3 regions of the Paenibacillus rhizoryzae genome follow, and region 3 is predicted to be linked to each of the others. Evidence: riboswitches for the same ligand, from Rfam matches in the RefSeq annotation. Region 3 holds a riboswitch; each other region holds the start of a gene.
The links. A riboswitch is a leader RNA that binds a small molecule or an ion and turns the genes downstream of it on or off. The one in region 3 is predicted to bind cyclic di-GMP.
Positions count from the first base shown of each region.

Region 1 (6,775 bases), on a different contig from region 3:
AGCTCACTTCTCGCACCTGCTTCAATCCGGTTAATCGCACGAATATTATCGACAAGCCAGTCCAGCTTAATGTTAAGAATAATGGCGCCATCCATGCGGTTATCCCGATCCGTCGTCTCATACATGATATAGCTTAATACCGTATTCGCAGCACCGCCTGCGCCTTGGTCTGCGGCTTCCGCGCTGCGGCGCACGATTGCGCGAAGGACCGGAATGCTCGTGTAGCTTTGCAGCACCTTATCGAGCTCCGCGTCTTTATGATATAAATCGCCGTATGTCGAGTAATACAATTTCTTATGATTGTTATAAATGTAGATAGATTGGATAAACGGATTGTTCGCCACAATCGTCGCGTTTAGTTTATTGATGACATTCAAATGCTCGTACGTTTCCTCATCGTTCAAATACATGAGCGCCTTCACGTCATTGCTGCCATACGTGGAGAGCGTGATGTTGCGAATCATCGTATCGAGATAATCGATATTGTATTTCATCTGCGAGAGCACCTTCTGACTGTTCTCGTATTCGCTCTTGAACACCTTCTTCTCCACATTCACATAAACAAGCGTGGAGAACGATACGACGATTAGCAGAGTAATACTGGTAATCCATAAGAATATGCGCAGCAAATATTTCTTCTCTTGAAACAGACGAATGAGGCTCATAAGCAAGTACCACCCTTGTTATTCAATCTTTGCTTCCCAAACCGAGCTGCCGTAATGAATGTCCGCTTTGCAAATATGTCCGGCAACCGCGATCGGCTGCTTGCCTTCTGACGCATGCAATAATTGAAGGGCAGCACTTCGTCCCATATCATAGAAAGGCTGGTTTGCACCCGTAATATCCAATCGAAGCCTCCCATTCAACCCTTGCGCATCATAAGAAACAAGAGAAATGTCTTCCGGGACACGTTTGCTGAGACGCTTAAGTGCGACAAGTACAGCCTCGGCAATCTGATCATTCGCTGCAAAAACAGCCGTATATCGCATCGTACCCAGCACTTCCTCAAGCCGAGAAACAAAGAATTCGAACTCACTCTCGAAATTCTCAAACCGGGTCGGGATGCACAAGTCGTAGTCAGACCCGAACGGAATACCCGCCTCAATAAAGGCTTGTCTCATGCCAAGCAGCCGTTCATAGAACGTGCTGAGATCCGAATTGCGTACGAAAGCAATCCGCCGATGTCCCTTGGCAAGCAGCAATTTCGTGAGCGAATAGGCTCCCGAAGCATTGTCACTTGTCACAAAGGGAATATCGATATCCCAAACGCGCCTATCCAGGAATAAGACCGGGATGCCGCTTGCTGCCAACCTCTCATAGAGCTGCCGACTGCGAGGCCCATCCTGACCATCGTGGATCGGACTAAGAATGATTCCATCCACTTGTCTTGCAATCGCGCTCGTCACGAAAGCCTCCAGCTTATCGAGGCTTCGGTTATCGCTGCTGCTCATCAGTTGAAAGCCCTTCGGCTGCAGCACATCTTCGATCCCACGCAGGGCGGCTCCCCAGAGCGGATTATCGATGCCGATAACCGAAGCGGCGATTAGTCCGCTCCCGCCTCCGCTTATGTTCCCACCGCGGCTATTCCTCTGGGATACGGAACTCAGCCCGCCATCTGCGAGATAAGTACCCCGGCGGTTGTCCCGCGTGAGCAGACCTTCCCCGCACAGTTCCTTAATAGCCTTTTCTATCGTATTTACGCTGGATTGATAGGACTCCGCCAAAGTGCGGCTCGATGGCAGGCGCGAAGCGCCTTGCCACTCCCCTACATGTATGCGCTTTCGAATATCTTCCTTAATACGGTGATACGGGTACGTAGACAGCCTATTCACCTTCATCTCTACTAGATTAGCTTGACTATATGATATGTGTATCATCTGTGTCAATCGAGAGTGTATATTTAATCGGAACTATGCATATAGTCCTATCAATATATATCTTTAGTCCTTATTCCTAGCAGTGACAGTCGTCATTCACGTCTATAAATACCAACTCTATCCTTTTAAATAGGTTCCAGAGACCCATTCACGACACTGAGATATTATGGAAAATAGAAATAGAACTATATTCCTACATTTTTCGCCAAATTGAATCTATTCTCATAGGCAAACCCTTCGAAAGCAGGGGACGCAAAGTCATTGGATCTAAGTCTTTTCTCCTAATTAGAGATTAGATACGACTGCCAGACTGCCGAAGTTAATCTGCTGGCCTTGGTTCCTCCAAGCGTGAAGATGCGTATCGGTCTATTGCCGCCATCTTACACTCCGAGGGCCTGAGGCTTTTTTGCATACCCATATCGACGTAGAAAGGATGTGATCAGCTTGGCAACCCCATACGAGAAGTTCAGTTCGAAGCTTCTGACCTTTACCTTGATGTTTCTGATCCTTACCTCGCTCCCTATTTATGTAACCGTTCTCTCGCTTGAGCTGATTACCTTTCAGGTCTTTATTCGATTCGTCTCGTCCGTGATCCCGCTTGGCCTTGTGCTCTATTTCGTTTACCGACAAACCTATAAAACGCTTAAAGGGAAATTGATTATTTCAGCCTATTCCTTCCTGCTCTGCTTCATTGTCATGTGGTTTATACCGACGCCGAATTCCGGAAACGTAGTCTTCCTCTTCGCGCTACTCTCCCTCATCTATCTGGACCGCTACGTGACGCTGCTGGCAAGTGGATACGGCACCCTTGTACTCATCATCCATCAATTGTTCAATCCTTATCTGCTCGAAACGGATCTGCTCTACCGAATTGTACAGTTCACGTTGTTTACCATGTGTTGTATCACCTGTGTCAGCGTATGTATCATTGGAGGCAAAATCATTTCGAATGCGCAGCGCAGCGAGAAGAAAGCACTGGATAACGAGAACCGGTACCGGCAAATATTCGAGCTGTCTCCCGAAGCCAATATCGTGCAAATCGACAATAAGATTGTACATATGAATAGATCGGGAATGACGATGCTCGGCGCGAAGCACTTGGATGAATTAATCGGCGTTGATGTATTTGACCTTGCTTTGCCGGAGTATCACGAGCTGATCCGCGCGAAAGCGGCTGACCTCATCGCAGGCAAAACCACCTTGGATTACACCGAGCTCCGTATTTACAAGCTGAATGGTGACGTGATCGAGGTGGAAACAAATTCCATCTCAACTTTATTCAATAATCGCCCAGCCATCCTCTCGAACTTCCGTAATATATCGGAAACGAAGATCGCACGCGAAACCATTAACTATATGGCGTACCACGATCCATTAACCGACTTGCCGAATCGCTATCAATTCATTATGAAGATGGAAGCAGAGCTTCGGAATGCCGCTAACCAGCCAAGCAGCTTCGCGATCTTGTTCCTGGACATGGACCGGTTCAAATCCATTAACGATACATTCGGCCATCCCCTGGGAGATCGACTGCTCAAGAGCTTCGCCAATCGGCTTCGGACTACGCTACAAGAATCCGTGTTCGCGGCCAGATTGGCCGGCGACGAGTTCGTCATCCTGCTGCCGAATAGCGACGCTGGGGCAGTGGGAACGCTGGTTGAGCCACTGCTGGAGCGGCTCTCCGAACCTTTTATTCTCAAAGGGCAAGATATTATTGTTACGACGAGTATCGGGATTGCGATGTATCCGAAAGACGGGCAGGATGCCGATACGCTTCTGATTCACGCGGATGCGGCTATGTATGCGGCTAAGCGGCAGGGGAGAAATAACTACGCTTTCTATAGCAATGAGATGAACGAGGTCAATTTGCGGAAAATGATGCTGGAGCAGGACTTGCGCAAAGCACTGCAGCAAGACGAGCTGCATTTGGTCTATCAAGGCAAGAAAGATTTGCAGAGCAACCGTCTGAGCGGCTTCGAGGCTCTCCTGCGTTGGACGCATCCGAAGTTCGGCATCGTTTCGCCGGCTGAATTTATTCCGCTTGCTGAAGAAACGGGGCTTATTGTTCCGATTGGCGAATGGGTGATAAGGCAGGTCTGTGATCAAATCAATGCTTGGAAGAAAACGGGCTTGTCCCCGCTGCCGGTGTCCGTGAACCTATCGGTTCGTCAATTCAAGCAGGACAACCTCATTGAGATGCTGAAGACGATCCTGCTCTCCACGGGGGTCGAACCGCAGCTCATTGAACTTGAAATTACAGAAAGCGTTGCTTCTTCCAATTTCGAAGCCCCGCTTATTCGCAAACTGCACGAAATGAAGGCACTCGGCGTTCATATCTCTATTGATGACTTTGGAACCGGCTATTCATCACTCAGCTACCTGCGCCTATTTCCGGTGGACACGCTCAAGATGGACAAATGCTTTATTCGCAATATTGATCACAATCGAGATGATTTGGCCATCGTCACTGCGATCATCGGCATGGCTCACAGCCTTAAGCTTCAGGTGCTTGCTGAAGGCGTCGAGCACGAGACACAGCTTGCTCTCTTGAAGGAGCAAGGCTGCGACGGCGCGCAAGGCTATCTGATCGGCTACCCCATTCCCGCACACGAAGTGAAGCTGCTGCTGCTTCCGGCCCTTGTGCCAAGCAATTCGTAGGGGAGTACAAGCCCGTTCCTATGATGGCCCGAACTCCCTCCAAGCTGCTTGATCGTCATTAGGTCTGCTGCTCATAGGCAAGCTGATGGCCATCCTCGAAGCCTTTGGCAAAGCCGAGATTATAGCCTTGATTATAGGCATTGTCGAAAGCCCGGTTATAGCTGTGACTGTTTAACCCCCGCTTCCGTCCACGCTTCTGCTTTCGCATGGAAGATTTGCCGGTGCCTGATTTCGTACGCCTGCGCTTCGTCGTAGAGGTCGCCTGTTTCTTCTGACTGCCTGCTCCTTCTGGCTTACTTGAAGTCTTGTTCGGTGTGACTCGTGGTGAAAGTGGTAACCTACTGCTTTTCTTCCCGCTTATTCCCGCTGCAATCACTTTCCGGTTCCTCCTTTACCTTCCCGTATTGGACGCGAACCAACCTGGACGACTGCATTCAGCCACGGTTCGGCAGAGCGGCTGTCTCTGCATCGTCTTTGGCTTTCACTGCTCTCCATGGCGCTTACCATTGTCGTAAGCGTCAGCTGCATCGCCTCGAGGCGCTTCATGTTGCGCTGTATGGCTTCTGCCAGACCGGATGCACGCTCGGCCTCATCTGCGACGCTGTTCAGAATGCGAGCGACGGCCTGCTGGCTGCGGGAGAGCGACGCTAGCAGCTCAATTCGTACCTCCCGCTCCTTCAAGCTCCAACTCATTGCCGCCGATCTCCCATATCGAACGGTCCGCCCAGCATATTTTCCATGCCGTTCATCGGTCCCGCTCCCATCCCCATATCATCCACCTGGCGCAGTGCTGCCTTCAGCACGTTGGTCATCCCATGATTGAGCTTCGCAAGTCCGTCAATCACTTCGACAAGCTGGTCGTGGACCATCATCGAGGACTTCCATTGGTCTTGCTGCTCCGTAAATGCGTCCGGTGTAATATGATTGCACAGCCAAGCGCGAACCTTCTCCGCTTCGACAGCCTTTGCCTCCAGAATCATTGCCACATTCCACTGCAGCTTAGCGGAGGCATCCAGCATTCTGATATATGCGGTTTCTCGACTCATCACCAGCACGCTTCCTTTCCTCCGCTTATTCTTCGTCCTCGATGTCCATCTCTTTCATCACGACCGAAATCGTTAGGGCAAGCGACTCCTGCAGCTCTGCAATACTGTTTAAATAAGCGACTACACTCTTCGTCATCACTTGCGAATTATCCATCAGCTCGCCGACCCCGCCGAAGCTTGGGTGCGTATCCGGCAACGCATGCACAATCTGTGCCATCCGGACAGCGACATGACGCTTCGCCTCCAAGACGCGCGCCAGCTGCTCATGGGAATGTGACATATGCTCAATCATTTCCGTTACGATATGCTGCAAGGCGCAGTCCCTCCTTTACCTATCGCAATATCAGGAATCGGTCTCTTTGTTAACATATGCGCCGCCCTCTCCGCTTGGCACAGCCAAGACCGCAGAGAAGCTATAACTGATCGGCAACCTGGACCGGAGCGATAATCGGCAGCCCTTCCGGCAGCATGCCGAGCTGCTCCTCCGTCACCAATCCGACAGGCTTCCACTGCAGGCACCATGCCTCTGCTGCTTTCGCGCTGGCCACTCTGCGCCGAACGCCGTTCTCGATCACATAGAAGCTGCCATCCGCTCCGGCGGCAGTCACGCCTTGCATCGTTAGTGAGCCGTCGATGCTTCTCCCTTGCCAGCCTGCTTCCACAGCTTCGGCTGCTATGCTCTCCCCCATCGGCCAGCGGCGCAAATCCACTTGCGAGAGCCGAACAATAGGCAGGGCAACTTGGCCCACAATCGGGCGCCGCATTCCGCCTTCCACCCAGTAGAGCGCTCCGGATACGCCGCGGACGACGACATGCTGCGGGAAGAAGAGCGACTCCCCCTGCACCCGATCCACCGCTGTCCCCATCGCCAGAACTTGCCGGACAAGATCATGGGGGTTGCCCCATTTCTCAACGTACACCTGCAAATTATGATCGTTAACCTCAACAAGCTTCTCTCCAAGCGCCTTCATGCTTACGCTGCCGAAATGATGAATGAAGGAATCGCGCGCGATAGCCAGCCCATACCCCTGCAAGCGGACACGGATATTGTAATCGTCATCCTCATAATTGCCAATCCGGTAGCCTTCGTCCAGATAGCCCGTTCGATCCCACAGCTCGCGTCGAAACAGCAGGCAGAAGCCCGTTAATCGGTCGGTTCGCTGCCATTTGGCCGGGTTTGAAATATTATAAAGC
Region 1 is NZ_JCAALT010000004.1:401,158-407,932, forward strand. Features, by position in the region: gene AC6ESO_RS14325 (helix-turn-helix domain-containing protein) at 1-665, opposite strand, end outside; gene AC6ESO_RS14330 (GntR family transcriptional regulator) at 684-1,832, opposite strand; cyclic di-GMP riboswitch class I at 2,095-2,195, shown strand; gene AC6ESO_RS14335 (putative bifunctional diguanylate cyclase/phosphodiesterase) at 2,322-4,535, shown strand; gene AC6ESO_RS14340 (hypothetical protein) at 4,594-4,911, opposite strand; gene AC6ESO_RS14345 (hypothetical protein) at 4,908-5,228, opposite strand; gene AC6ESO_RS14350 (alpha-helical endospore appendage domain-containing protein) at 5,225-5,581, opposite strand; gene AC6ESO_RS14355 (nucleoside-diphosphate sugar epimerase) at 5,607-5,894, opposite strand; gene AC6ESO_RS14360 (glycosyltransferase family 2 protein) at 5,995-6,775, opposite strand, start outside.
Region 1: another riboswitch for cyclic di-GMP. It lies ahead of AC6ESO_RS14335 (putative bifunctional diguanylate cyclase/phosphodiesterase); the one in region 3 lies ahead of AC6ESO_RS16725 (right-handed parallel beta-helix repeat-containing protein).

Region 2 (6,775 bases), on a different contig from region 3:
TATCGCCTTTCTTGGCGACAATCGAGACCGGTCCTTGACCGTTATAGATTGGCGTTTCTTTCGGTGAGGCAGGATGCCTGCCGCTCCGGTGACTCCCCGGGACAAGCTGCGTCGGCCCCATGTCTTCTGTCACATCGGTTAGATAGTACATCGCAGTAAACATAAAGCATGGCATCTGAATGCGCCGGTCCAGCTGGGCCTCCTCCGGAATAGGGAAGAATAGATCCTCGTCCACATGCCAGAAATCTATGCCGGTACCGGGTGTCGTGTATAGTCCGTTGTTGGAGAACATATGACAGTTTTTGCCGAGCACCGCTTCAGCAAATGCCACTGTCCGCTCCTCATCGATCAGCTGCAGAAACAGATTATTTCGCTCAAACATTTTCGTGCGCAAGTTGGCGCCGTAGCCGTCAGGCTCCGTCGTCTTAAATTCATGCTCGAACGCTTCCCGATACGTATCCACTCGCTCCTCGTCCAGCATATTTCTTATTACAGTGAACCCATTACGATAAAACTCCTCCAAATGAACTTGCAAATCAAATGCCACTTGCTTGTGTGAAGCCGTATCCATACCTTTCCCTCCCCAGGTTCTTGTTCCTCATTCTCCAATTAAGACGGTTCTGCTATAGTAAACTTATTACACGATCGACTCTGCTCGATTGGGTAATTTAACGAGAAGGTTGGACTTTCTGACCACTTGGAGGGGCAGCGTATGGATCATTATGTGAACCAGCAGTTTATGGATAACCCTTCATTTCCGTTTCGGGCATTTCGCGCACCGGTCACCGTGGATTACGAGCTGCATACCCATGATTTTGTCGAAATTATCTATGTGACGGAAGGCCAGGGCATTCATTTATTTCAAGATCAGCAGTTTCTCATTCGCGAAGGAGATATCTTCATCATCCATCGCCATGTCCCTCATGGCTACAAACGGTTGCCGGGCACGCCCCTTACCGTAAACAATATTATTTTCGACCCTTATTATTTCGAGCAAGAGCTCTCGCATATGGCCGGCGTCACGGCATTTATCGATTTCTTCTACGTCGAGCCCTTTCTTAGGGAGAAAACACGCGATCAATCCGTGATGAATATCGGCAGGCTGGACCGAATGGAGGCGCTCGCCATCCTCGATCGGCTTGTTTATGAAGATACGCATCGTGAAGCCAACTATGAGCTAATGGTAAGAGCGCATATTATGCAGCTGTTTATCTATTTAAGCCGCTGCTATGAGCGCTCGCTGAAGAAACCGATGACTGCGGCAAATGATGAAGGCGCGCTCATCCGGAATGTTTGCGATTTTACGAGGCGGCATTATGCGCAGCCGCTAAGTTTGCAGCAGCTCAGCTCCCTCTGCAACCTCAGCCAAACGACGTTCACCACCAAATTCAAGCAGCATATCGGCATGACCTTTATTGAGTTCCGCAACCATATTCGCCTGCAAGAAGCGAAGAAGCTGCTCGAGACGACTTCAGGCAAAGTCATGTCCATTGCCCTTGAAGTAGGCTTCGAGGATTTAAGCTTCTTCAATCGGATGTTCAAACGGCAATTCGGCGTGACACCGAGCGAATACCGGACCGAGCATTGGCGGCAATCCTCGTAAAAACAAACAAGCTCCCGAGCCTCTAAAGGCCCGGGAGCTTGTCTATTCTTGTAGAACTTATTTGCTGTGCAGTACTTCAGGCGTAGTCAATTTATCGTAGAAATCAACCGACTTGTCCTTGTCATCGGAATTGCGAAGTGCCATTGCGGAACGAGGGTGCTCGTCCAACATACCTGTAATCATATAAGGAATAATATAGCCCCACTCTTCTTTTTCACGCAGCGTAATCATGTGCTTCTCGATCATATCCAGCACCGGACGCACATTGTACTTCGTGTTCTTCAGATGTGCGACAAGCAGTTCCGTTGGGCAGTTGCCTGCGGCGCGGCCCATTCCGTATACGGAAGCATCCAGGAACTCGACGCCTTTCTCAACGGAAACCAGCGTATTGGCGAAAGCAAGCTGCATATTGTTGTGCGTGTGTACGCCCAAACGTTTACTTGGCAGGTACTTCTGGAACTTGCTGACCAAGTAGTTGAAATCATTCGGATCCAAGCTGCCGTAAGAGTCAACCACGTATACGACGTCTACTACGCTAGCTTCGATCAATTCAAAAGCTTCAAGCAGTTGGTTCTCCATAACATTGGAGAGTGCCATAATGTTCAGTGTTGTTTCGTAGCCGCGGGAGTTGAATACGTTAACCAGCTCCAGCGCCTTCGGTACGTCCTGAATGTAGCAGGCTACGCGGATCAAATCGAGCATGCTCTCTTCGCGTGGAAGAATATCGTTCTCATCTACCCGTCCGATATCGACAAGTGCAGAGAGCTTCGTATTCAGCTTCTGCGGGATGACTTTACGAAGGAAGTCGTCGTCCAGGAAGCGCCATGGACCAGCATCTTCAGCGCCTTTCAGCAGCTTTGGCGAGTTTTTGTACCCGATTTCCATATACTCGACGCCAGCTTCATTCAGCGAGTTGTACAGATGCTGAACGAACTCAACGCTGAAATCCCAGTTATTGACGAGTCCGCCGTCGCGGATCGTGCAGTCGACGATTTTACAATGACTTTTTTTCGAAGCATTCATAGCATTGTGTCTCCTTTTTAGCCAGATCTTGTCTTTTCTACTCATAATACTTGATATTGGCTATGAACGCAAAGTCATTTTTGTCAGAATTGCACTACTCTTCGGATTATATGGCGCGGAAAGATTTCCTCGTGCTGACCATGATTTGATCCAGTTTATCGCTTAATTTCTCCAGCATTGCCGCAAGCTCCGACGATCTGGAAATAAGCTGATGCTGCTCATTGGAGCTGCCTGTGACCGTCTTCACACTGCCCGTTAATTCGGCGGACATGCGGGAGATTTCCTCGATATTGATGTTAAATTGCTGCGTGCTTGCCGACATCTGCTGGGAGGCCCCGGAAATATAATGAATTTGCTCTGCGACCGTTTTAATCGATCGCATAATGCGTTCGAAGGCAGCTCCCGCATCACATACCGCCTGATTGCTTGACGAAACCTCCGTAATCACTTGATCCATGGATAGAATCGACGCGCGGTTATTGGCTTGAATATCTTGGACGAGTTCCGCAATCCGCATGGCCGATGCCGTCGTTTGCTCAGACAGCTTGCGTACCTCATTCGATACGACAGTAAACCCGCGGCCATGCTCGCCCGCCCGCGCCGCTTCGATTGCCGCATTCAGCGCCAGCAGGCTGGTTTGGGAAGCGATGTCTGTAATCAAGCTTGTAATATCATCTATTTCTTGCGAACGCTGACCGAGCAGCTTTACTTTGGTTGCGGACTCTTGAACGGTATTGCTCATCGCTGTCATCTGCCTGACGGCCTTCTGAATGGCTTCATTCCCATTATCAGCCTCTGTCGCCACCTCATTCGAGAAATTAGAAACCGTAGCCGACGTTTCGGCAATGGTATGAATGTCGCGGAGCATCTCTCCGATCACCTTCTTGCCTGTTCGCGCGCCATTCTCCTGCAAATTCGCCGTAGCATCCACCAGCTGCATCGTTTGCACGATATCGCCTGCCAATAGATTGAGCGTGGCCGCGTTGCAGCTAAGCTCCTTAGAGTTCATGAGTACCTGGTCCGAGGTTTCTGTTACGTTCTCGATAATTTGTTTGACGGCTGCTTGAATTTTCTGTTGTTGAGCCGATTCCAGTGCGTGGATGAACGCTCTGCGAGTCACGATTTGATAGGTAACAGCGCCGATAAACAAGATAACAAACACGATGTGAATGGAGACCATTGCCAGCGAGTAATCACTGGTTCCGTAGACGAGTTCAGAGAAAAGCAGGAAGCCGAGTACGTGCTGAAGTGCGAAGATGACGGTGCTAACGAGAAGCATTGCGATGAGGTCGTAGTACAAAATAATGGCGAGTACCATAAAGATGGAGAAGTGGTATTCCACCATGCCGTTTCCGCCTGCGATGATGGAAATGCTGCTGAAAGTGAGCGACAGCGTCATGAGAAGCGGTACGGTCTGCTGCTCCTTTTGTAAACGCATGCATAATCCGGCAAGCAGTAAGCAAATAATCGGTAAAGCGAAGAAGGTTTGATTAAGGAAGGAATGAAGCATAGAGCCGTTCATATCCGGGTGGTGATGATCATGCTGCATGGCCAAACCGAGCCAATCGAATGCGTGTACTAGAAACGATAAAAGCACAATAATTGTAGAAATGAAAAGCATGACACGGTTTTTCTCCCTAAGCATACAAAGAGCCTACCTCCCAATATTTTATACATATAAAAAGAGTCCACCCGTGTAAGGATGGACTCCTTTTCACTCGGTAACCTGTCCACCATGGCATCTGTATCGATACTTTAGGCCTAGGCTTTGCGTCCCAACATTTCCATTGGTTTGCCTTTGTCATATGAATAAGTAGTTGGATCTTTATAGTGATTATTAGGTTAACATGGTTAATTATAGGAGAGAAAATCCCTATTTGTACATAGCGTAATTTGTAAAGTTTTGTCGAATTTGTCAGATCATCTCTTCTGCTCTCACTACTTCGTCGAACTTGGCAGCTGTAATTAGCCCGCTTCGGATCGCAGCCTCGCGCAGCGTCAGGCCTTCCTTATGAGCAGCCTTCGCAATGGCCGCCGCATTCTCATAACCGATATGAGGATTAAGCGCCGTAACGAGCATCAGCGACTCGTTGAGATGCCGGGCAATGGCTTCCCGATTCGGCTCAATGCCAACCGCGCAATGCTCATCGAAGGAGCGGATCGCATCGCTGAGAATTCGGGTCGACTGCAGGAAGTTGTGAATGATGACAGGCTTGAACACATTCAGCTCGAAGTTTCCTTGGCTGGCCGCGAAGCCGATCGCCGCGTCATTGCCCATGATCTGACAGACGACCATGGTCAGCGCTTCACATTGCGTCGGATTGACCTTCCCCGGCATGATGGAGCTGCCCGGCTCATTCTCCGGGATCCGAATCTCGCCAATTCCGCAGCGCGGGCCGCTCGCGAGCCAGCGAACGTCGTTGGCGATCTTCATTAAATCCGCGGCGAGCGCTTTAATTGCGCCATGCACGAAGACGATCTCGTCATGGCTCGTCAGTGCGTGAAATTTGTTCGGCGCACTTATGAAGTGCTTGTCTGTGAGTCGGCTGATCTCCGCCGATACCTTCTCGCTAAAGCCCGGCGGGGCGTTCAGTCCCGTACCCACGGCTGTACCGCCGATCGCAAGCTCACGCAGTTCTTCGCGGCTTGCTCTAATGTTCCGTTCCCCTTTCTCCAGCATCCGGACCCAGCCGCTGATCTCCTGGCCAAGCGTGAGCGGTGTGGCATCCTGCAGATGGGTACGACCGATTTTGATCACATCCATGAAGCTTGCGCTCTTCTGTTCTAGGGTGGATTTGAGCTGCGCGATGGCCGGCAAGAGAAGGTCCTCTACGGCAATTAGCGCGGCGATATGCATTGCGGTGGGAAAAGTGTCGTTAGAGCTCTGCGAGCGGTTGACGTCGTCGTTGGGATGAACAGCCGCCGCATGACCTTTCTCCTCCAGCAGCTGCGCCGAGCGCCTTGCGATCACTTCATTGACGTTCATATTGGACTGCGTGCCGCTCCCCGTCTGCCATACGGCAAGCGGAAACTCCTCCTGCCACATGCCTTCAATAACCTCATCCGCTGCAACCGCGATAGCTTCCGCTTTAAGCACATCCATCTTCCCCATGCTTCCATTCACCGTTGCTGCTGCTTTCTTCAGATAAGCAAATGCGGTAATTAACTCGCGCGGCATCTTCTCCGTACCGATTCTGAAATTATGCAGACTTCGCTCCGTTTGCGCTCCCCACAGCCGGTGCGCCTCCACCTGTATCTCCCCCATGGAATCCTTCTCAATGCGAAAATCGCTCATCGCGACTACCTCCTTATACGAATGGTTTCATTGTATTGGCTTACTTTCTATATACCCAAAGTGAAATGGTGTTTCTTCTATTTCTATGAAAGAAGCGATGCATCTACGAGCATGCATCGCTTCTTTCCCATGATTTCCTATTTGCCATCCTGTAATACAGCATCTCCGGCTAAAACTGACTCCGCAGCTCCGGCGGCAGCTCCCGGCTCTTGCGCGTGTTCGAATCCATCGTCACACAAGTCACGACCGCGTCCCCGCACAGCTCGCCCTTCACGTTTACGATCTCTTGTTTGAGTACATAGCTGCTTCGCCCAGCCCGCTCCGGCATTGTCGTAACGGTCAGCCGATCCCCTTGCCTGCACTCCTTTCGGTAGTTGATATTGATGTTGACCGTAACGGTTTGAACGCCCATAGCGAGTAACACATCATAGTGCAAGCCTGCCTGCTCATACCATGCTTCACGCCCCCATTCGAGGTATTCCAAGTACTTGGCATTGTTCACATGCCCGTTCACATCGATTTCCGTTGAACGGACGATAAGCTCCAGCTTCGCTTGCATCGATCCTCACACTCCACCTTTATCGCGGCCGGCTTTTTACAGTATCAGCCCTAGTTGCCTTCATGTTAGCTGTCGATTGTATGTATGTCAAAGTATTAGAGCTTGGCGTTCCGACGTAACTAACAACTTAATGGCAACCTTCTATGCCGATCCCCCGCCGAACCGCTCCACAAAAATGAGTGCCCTCGTGTGATGAATGCTGAGAGTTCGAAAATCAATCTCTCAGCTCCGAAAACACGCCGATTTGCTGCTGAAAGTTCAAAAATCGAGGCTCTCGGCTCTCAAACCAACTAGA
Region 2 is NZ_JCAALT010000004.1:526,160-532,934, forward strand. Features, by position in the region: gene AC6ESO_RS14830 (phytanoyl-CoA dioxygenase family protein) at 1-571, opposite strand, end outside; gene AC6ESO_RS14835 (helix-turn-helix domain-containing protein) at 713-1,603, shown strand; gene AC6ESO_RS14840 (aldolase catalytic domain-containing protein) at 1,661-2,626, opposite strand; gene AC6ESO_RS14845 (methyl-accepting chemotaxis protein) at 2,733-4,271, opposite strand; cyclic di-GMP riboswitch class I at 4,344-4,433, opposite strand; gene fumC (class II fumarate hydratase) at 4,542-5,921, opposite strand; gene AC6ESO_RS14855 (acyl-CoA thioesterase) at 6,091-6,480, opposite strand.
Region 2: another riboswitch for cyclic di-GMP. It lies ahead of AC6ESO_RS14845 (methyl-accepting chemotaxis protein); the one in region 3 lies ahead of AC6ESO_RS16725 (right-handed parallel beta-helix repeat-containing protein).

Region 3 (6,775 bases):
AAGAGACCAATCGATAGCGCAGAGGCGGTAATGGACTGCCGGTTGCCATACATAATGCCAATAATCGTGATATAGAATACCTTCATATCAATAAAATTGTAAGTCTGATCAAAATTGCTTAACCCTAACCAAGCGATCAAGGCAAAAGCAAGCAAATTTTCAGCATATGGTTTTAGCTTTTTAGCCATGTTGTGATTTGCTGCAGACTCCGTCTTTTTGACCTCTGCCTCAATTGGTTTTTTTGAACGATTCTCTAAAAACCATTTGTAGGTTTTGCTAATTCCCTCTTGAAAACGATAAAGCGGAGCCCAATCCAGGTCGTTGTTTACCCTAGCATTATCAAGTGCCGAATGTTTAATATCGCCTGGTCGGTCCCCGATATATGCCGCGGTAGTCCCTTCGTGCAAGCTCTCTATATGACCTGCGAGTTCATTAACAGAGCATTGTGTGTTCGTGGATAGATTATACACACCTTGAAGTGCTGAATACGAAGCCCGATATATGGCATCTGCCACGTCTTCAACATAAATAAAATCACGCGTTTGTTCTCCATCGCCATTAATCGTTAATGTTTTACCCGCCAGTGCGTTCTCCATGAAAATGGAAATAACGCCGCCTTCTCCGATATGAGCCTGACGTGGTCCATATACGTTAGAAAACCGAAACACAACGGTTTCCAGTCCATAAAGCTGACTCCATTTCAAGCAATATTCTTCACCTACGTGTTTACTGATTCCATAGGGAGAAATCGGATCACATTTGGCGTTTTCCTTTATCGGCAGATCATCATTCATTCCGTACACCGCTGCGGAAGATGCGAATACAAATTTATTCACGTCGTACTTATTTGCCAGAGACAACATATTAACAAGACCCAAAACATTGGACTGAGTATCCAATCTTGGATTGTTAATAGATTCGGTAACGTTAATTTGAGCAGCAAGATGCACGACCGCATCGAATTGGTTCGAACGGAATATTTCTTCGCATTTCTTATCTTCTACCGACAACCGATAGCCCTTATGTTTGAAATTCACATTCTGGACGGTGCCAGTAGTCAGGTTGTCTATGATGTAAACCTCATAGCCTTCCTTATAAAAGCGATCCGCGACATGAGATCCTATGAAACCGTAACCACCAGTTATCAAAACCTTCATATTTACCACCTCATCCAATCCTTAGTCGAATTATATTAAGTTTTGTCAAGTTTCGGTGAACCGATTACTAATATTAGCACACATAGTAAAGATATACTATATTCCCAAACACGAAAACGGGACTATGGAACTATAAATATAAATAAAATCTTCACAAAATAAAAAGATGACATAAACTCCAAGGAATGGAGTTTATGTCATCTTTTGAGTATTTAAATATTCCTGCTTGTTCACCTACAGTTTACAGTAAAGTGTACGTCGGAGCCTTGCCCTCTCTCAAGATCTGATCGGAAGTACTGTCGCTTCTCATAAATACGATACTGATTGTATTTCCCTTAGAAATTCCCAGATCACTTAGTTGAATGCGAGCTTCGATCACGGTTGCCGTGACCACATAGTTCGGCGTTCCTTTATAATCAGTCATCTTCGACCATGCCCAGTCCGTTCCCGAACCGCTGTACCGATACAAAGTTCCATTTTCAATCATGTAATCTGCTCCAACGATACTGTTATTCTTCAATTGATACCCTGTATCGCTGCGAATGTCGCTGTTAATATAGAACTGGCCTTTTGATGTAAGCTGCTCACCTTGTACAAGCAAGTACAAACTCGAATCCTGGTTATACAATTTTAACGATTTGGCCATCAGTGCCCCAGTCCCTGCAATCGCAATCCCATTCCAATCATCGGCCTTCCCATCCATTAAGATATTAACGGCAGGAGCTGGGGTTGGTTCCGGGGTTGGTTCCGGGGTTGGTTCCGGGGTTGGTTCCGGTGTTGGTGTTGGTGTTGGTGTTGATGTTGAATCAAAAGTCAGTGCAGCAGCCTCCAGAAGACTACCTGTAGCCGGTAGTTTGACAGTCTTCGAATCGTTCCATACGTATCCGATTTTGAGTGTCGAATCTTTGGCCACACCCAGATCGGCGAAAGGTATTTCGATCACAAGGAGGTTGCTCGATACAACAAATCGAGGAGTTCCCTTATACTGCTGTACTTTAGTCCAGGACCAATTGGTTCCCGACTTCTCTGCGTAACGATATAACGTACCGTTCTCCAATAAAAATTCCGCTCCGCTGTCCGTCCAATAAGGAGCCGCGAAACCAGTACTCTTGTTACTATCGGTATTAATGAAAATTTGACTTTTGCTATCAAGGCTCGTTCCACTGATCGAAATATTCAATCCTGTTTTTCCTTTAAATGCCTTAAGCTGCTTAGCATTCCCCGTCCCTGCTGCTAGTACGGGAACTTTGTTCCAGTCGATGCTTTCCTCAATTACAGTCGGTTTATCCGGTACGATCGGGACAAATTCTGTCGCCCCAATATCAATAGTTTGTCCTTGAATTCTAGCCATACCATTCCAATCGACAGGGCTGCTAGGCAGGTATTGTTGAGAACCCTTGTCGATCCCCAAGGAACCCGCTGTCAACTTGATATCCAGGTTTGCTTTGTCCATAAATAGAGGATCAGTGAAGGAGGAATCGGTATCGTTACCTGTTGCCGTCTTATAGGTGCTCCAAGAAGTATAAGTGATTCCATCCCATTTCCACTGCGTTGTGGCAGCCCCATTCGGATTATAATACAGGTTGAAATTCACTATATTCCCCGAGCCCGTTTTATTAACTTTATTAATAGATATCTTCTGCGAGTTGTTGTAGATAATATTATTGGCTATGACGTTATTCGTATTATTGCTTTGTAAAGTAATCTCGCCATAACCTTGCTTTAGCGTATCATTCTCAACGAACGTATTGTTGTATATCTTATTTAGAGTTGCTCCGCCATTCGAGGAACTTGCCCCTCCCAACAACAATCCTGCGCCATAATTATGGTGAATGAAGTTATTCTGCACTGTAATATTGGTGGTTGCTTTTCCTAGCTTCTCACTGGCTAATTCAATGCCGAAATCATTGCCGTATATAACATTGCGTTCGATCGTGATGTTCATCGCGCCATCAGCGTATATGCCTCCCGCAGCGTGAACGTTCGAGCCGTAAGCTATGTTAGTGGAAGAATCGATACCGTAAACCGTATTTCCCGCTACCATGCCATTACGCACTTGATCCATGCAGTTTGAACATGCATTATAAAACCCGGCTAATTCAATGCCAATATTGTTATTATTATAAACCTTATTGTTTGTTATCGAGAATCCGTCGATATTGCCGCTTAACGTCAGCGACTCGCTCCAGCCTGTAACGAGATTATGAATCTCATTATTTTGAATGAGGAGACCGGTAAGTGGAGTCGATGTGTTTCCTAATACATGTATGCCATGGGCGTTCCCCGAAGTTGAAGTGTTCTTGATATCATGAACATTATTGTTTAGTAACTGAATGTTGCTTCCGCCATTCTTGATTCGTATTCCAGCAGGGTCTAGTGAATTGGTTGATACGGATAGATTTCGAATTTCAAATCCGTTGATCCTCACATAGTTAGCATTCGACAGCAACCATAGTGCTTGATTTCCTGCGGACGCAATCAAACCCGAACCATCTATGATAGGCGTTTCATTCGTATAATTCTGAAAAGTAACATACCCCGTAGAATTGCCGGACACATTAACAGACACAAACTCGGAATATACGCCCCCTCTAACGAATACCGTATCTCCCGGAAGTACTGAGTTTGCTGCTTTCTGAATCGTCCTCCAAGGCGCGTCTAAAGTACCCGGATTACTGTCGTTCCCTGTCGTAGCCACGTAAAACGTTCGCGCATCGGCATAAACTTTCGTTGCGAATCCAAAATTAAACAACAAGCTAACAATAAGAAGGGTGATCAGACTGTAGAATGGAAGATGATTCACTTTGTGGCCTTGTATTCTTCTTTTGACAGCCATCATTGGACAGTACTCCCTCTCTGACCGAAAAAAAAAGACACCCTAAGTTCGGTATCTGTAAAAGCACGATATCGTAACTTCGGTAACTGGCTGGCTTTTTTGCAGCATGCTGCAAACGAAGCCCCTATAGCTTTGCGTCACTTGGTTTCCCAAGTTATGCCTTTTCGGTTGTATTTTCTTCAATATACGACTAAATCCGACCCTTGTCCATAGACTAAAGAGCAATAAACCTATTGAAATCAAAAAACATGAGTAAATACGACTGAATTCTATCAAATACAGCAAGAAATCTTCGCTAGTACAATAGAAGCCACTTCCATTGTACTAGAGAAGATTTCCTATTTTCTATTCACCAGATCAGTGGAATGCTGTGTTACGTGTTACTCATTCAAATAAATCGTTGCCCGGTTCTGCAGCTGCTTCGCCGCTTCCTCAGCCGACTTGCGGCCCTCGAAAAATGCCGTCGCTTCTTCCTTCACCATAGTCATAACGGCGTTATCTTCGCCGCTGTAACGTTTGATGCGCGGGATCATATCCACGATCTTCTTGATGTCCGCATCCGTCATTGTAGGAGGCGTAACTTCCCCTTCAGGACTGGACATCTTCATGTTGCCGCTCGTCAACATCTTCATCGATTCCTCGACCTGCTTTGCCGTCATATCCTTGCGCACCGAGAAGCCAAACATGCCCGGCGTCCCCTGCATCTCCGCAGAGAGCAAATATTTCATGAATTCCCAAGCTTCCTTCTTCGCGCCGGACTTCGCATTCAGGGCAAGCATAAGATCGCTATCAAACGTCATGCCCTTCGCTTCACCGCCGGATGGGGTTTGGAAAACCTCGCCGCCTCCATCGCCCTGGAACATCATCTGCGGGAGCATCACCAGTTCCATCGGCATCATTAGATTCATATGACCAAACGATTGCTGACCGGGGCCAACCATTTGATCGTTGATCAATCCATCGTCGTACAAGCTCTTCAGGTTCTCCAGCATCGCCGCAAAATCGCCCGAATCAAACGATGCTTTCTTCCCTGCCGTATCCACATAATGCTCATAGCTCGACTCGACCATCAGCTTCAGCAGCTGTTCCTTCGTCATGCCTGTCAAAGCGTAACGATCCGGCTTGCCATCACCGTCCTCGTCCTTCGCGATCTTGTGAGAAATGTCCGTAAAATCCGCCCATGTCCATTTGCTGTCGTCGACTTTAACGCCTGCTTGCGTAAGATCCGCATGACTGCCGAGCATAATATCCAGCGAGAATTTCACCGGCATAGCCGCCTGTTTTCCTTCGCTAGTAGTCACCGCATCCATAATGCCCTCGTAGTAATCCTGAATGTTAAACGTTTTGTCGTCCTTCATCAGCGATCGAAGATCGGTCAGCAGACCTTTCTCCGCGTATTTGTTGAACGGTAAATCCTGCACCGAAATAATGTCGGCGCCTTTGCCTGACATCAGCTCCGTATTGACGGTGCTTACGAATTTCTCTACATCCGCCGGGTTCTCCTCCCCGCCTATTACTTTCGTGACCATTTTACCCATCTCCGGCGTTGCAATGGCAGCATGAATCTGAATATCGATATCCGGATGCGATTTCTCGAACTGCTTCTCCGCCGTTTCCAGAAACCGGTCATTCTTCAGGACGGAGATGGAAACGACCATTTTGCCGTCCTTGGTTTTGACGGCGGGCTGCTCCCCTTCCGCATTTCCGCCATTGCCGCTTGAGCAAGCCGATAGCGCCGTCACCAGCGCCAAGCTGACACAGCCGGTTTTGATTGCTTTCATCTTCTTGGCTGACTTCATCTTCATCGTTAACACTCCTAATGATTAATGGGATTATTTCATTCGGACACGCTGGCCTTCGCTCAGCGGTTCACTCATCTCCTCGATGATCCGCTCATCAGGCATGATGCCGTCCATAATTTCGGTATTCGTTTCATCCGAATCGCCAATCGTGACCGCAGCCTTCTCGGCGGTGAACACGCTCCCGAGCGGCCCCTTCTTCTCCTTGACGGTCCATACGAAATAACCATCGCTGCCTTGATGCACAGTACCGCTCGCCAGGATTATCCCGCCGATTTTCCCGGTCTTTTTCACCGACAGCTTCACTTGATCCCCAAGCATGAGCTCCTGCCCGGTGAGCTTGATTGTCAATTTTTTACGTTCTTCGGTATCGCCGGAGCCGCCCGGTGCACTCCCGCTCTCGGCATCCCCGATGTCTTCGACAGTCCCTTTCACCATCTTCCACCTTTCGCCGCTAACAACGGAAAGTGAAACGGCTTCGCCGACGCGCAGCTTGTCCGCATCTTCGGCATCTTCAGTGAAGCTGAAAACAAGTCCCTTGCTCACATCTGCAAGGACCGCAACAGCCTGCCCCCGCGGCGAAGGCAGTCCTTCTGTCGCCTCGAGCTTGGTGACAATGCCGTTGAACGGTGCCCTGACAGCGCTGGCGTTCCCAATCGAATCGCGCATCGTCTCCAGCTTGCGCCGCTGAATGTCCAGGTCGTATTCCGCAATCTCCAGTTCGCGCTTCAGATCGCGGACCGCGGACTGATTGTCCTGCCGCAGCGCGTCTACAACTTGCTCCCGCTGCTTCTCCATCCGCAACCTCGCCTGCGAATACCGCGTTTCTTCATCCTCCAGATTCCGCTTGGCCTCTGTCGTATCGTAAGAAATCAGCAGCTGCCCCTTCTTCACGGCTTCGCCTTCTTCAACATGAATTTTCGTCACGTCGCCGTCGCCTTCCGCGAACAGTTCCTCCGTTTTCTCCGCTTCCAGCTCGCCTT
Region 3 is NZ_JCAALT010000005.1:260,011-266,785, forward strand. Features, by position in the region: gene AC6ESO_RS16720 (NAD-dependent epimerase/dehydratase family protein) at 1-1,157, opposite strand, end outside; gene AC6ESO_RS16725 (right-handed parallel beta-helix repeat-containing protein) at 1,399-3,996, opposite strand; cyclic di-GMP riboswitch class I at 4,072-4,164, opposite strand; gene AC6ESO_RS16730 (ABC transporter substrate-binding protein) at 4,374-5,798, opposite strand; gene AC6ESO_RS16735 (efflux RND transporter periplasmic adaptor subunit) at 5,826-6,775, opposite strand, start outside.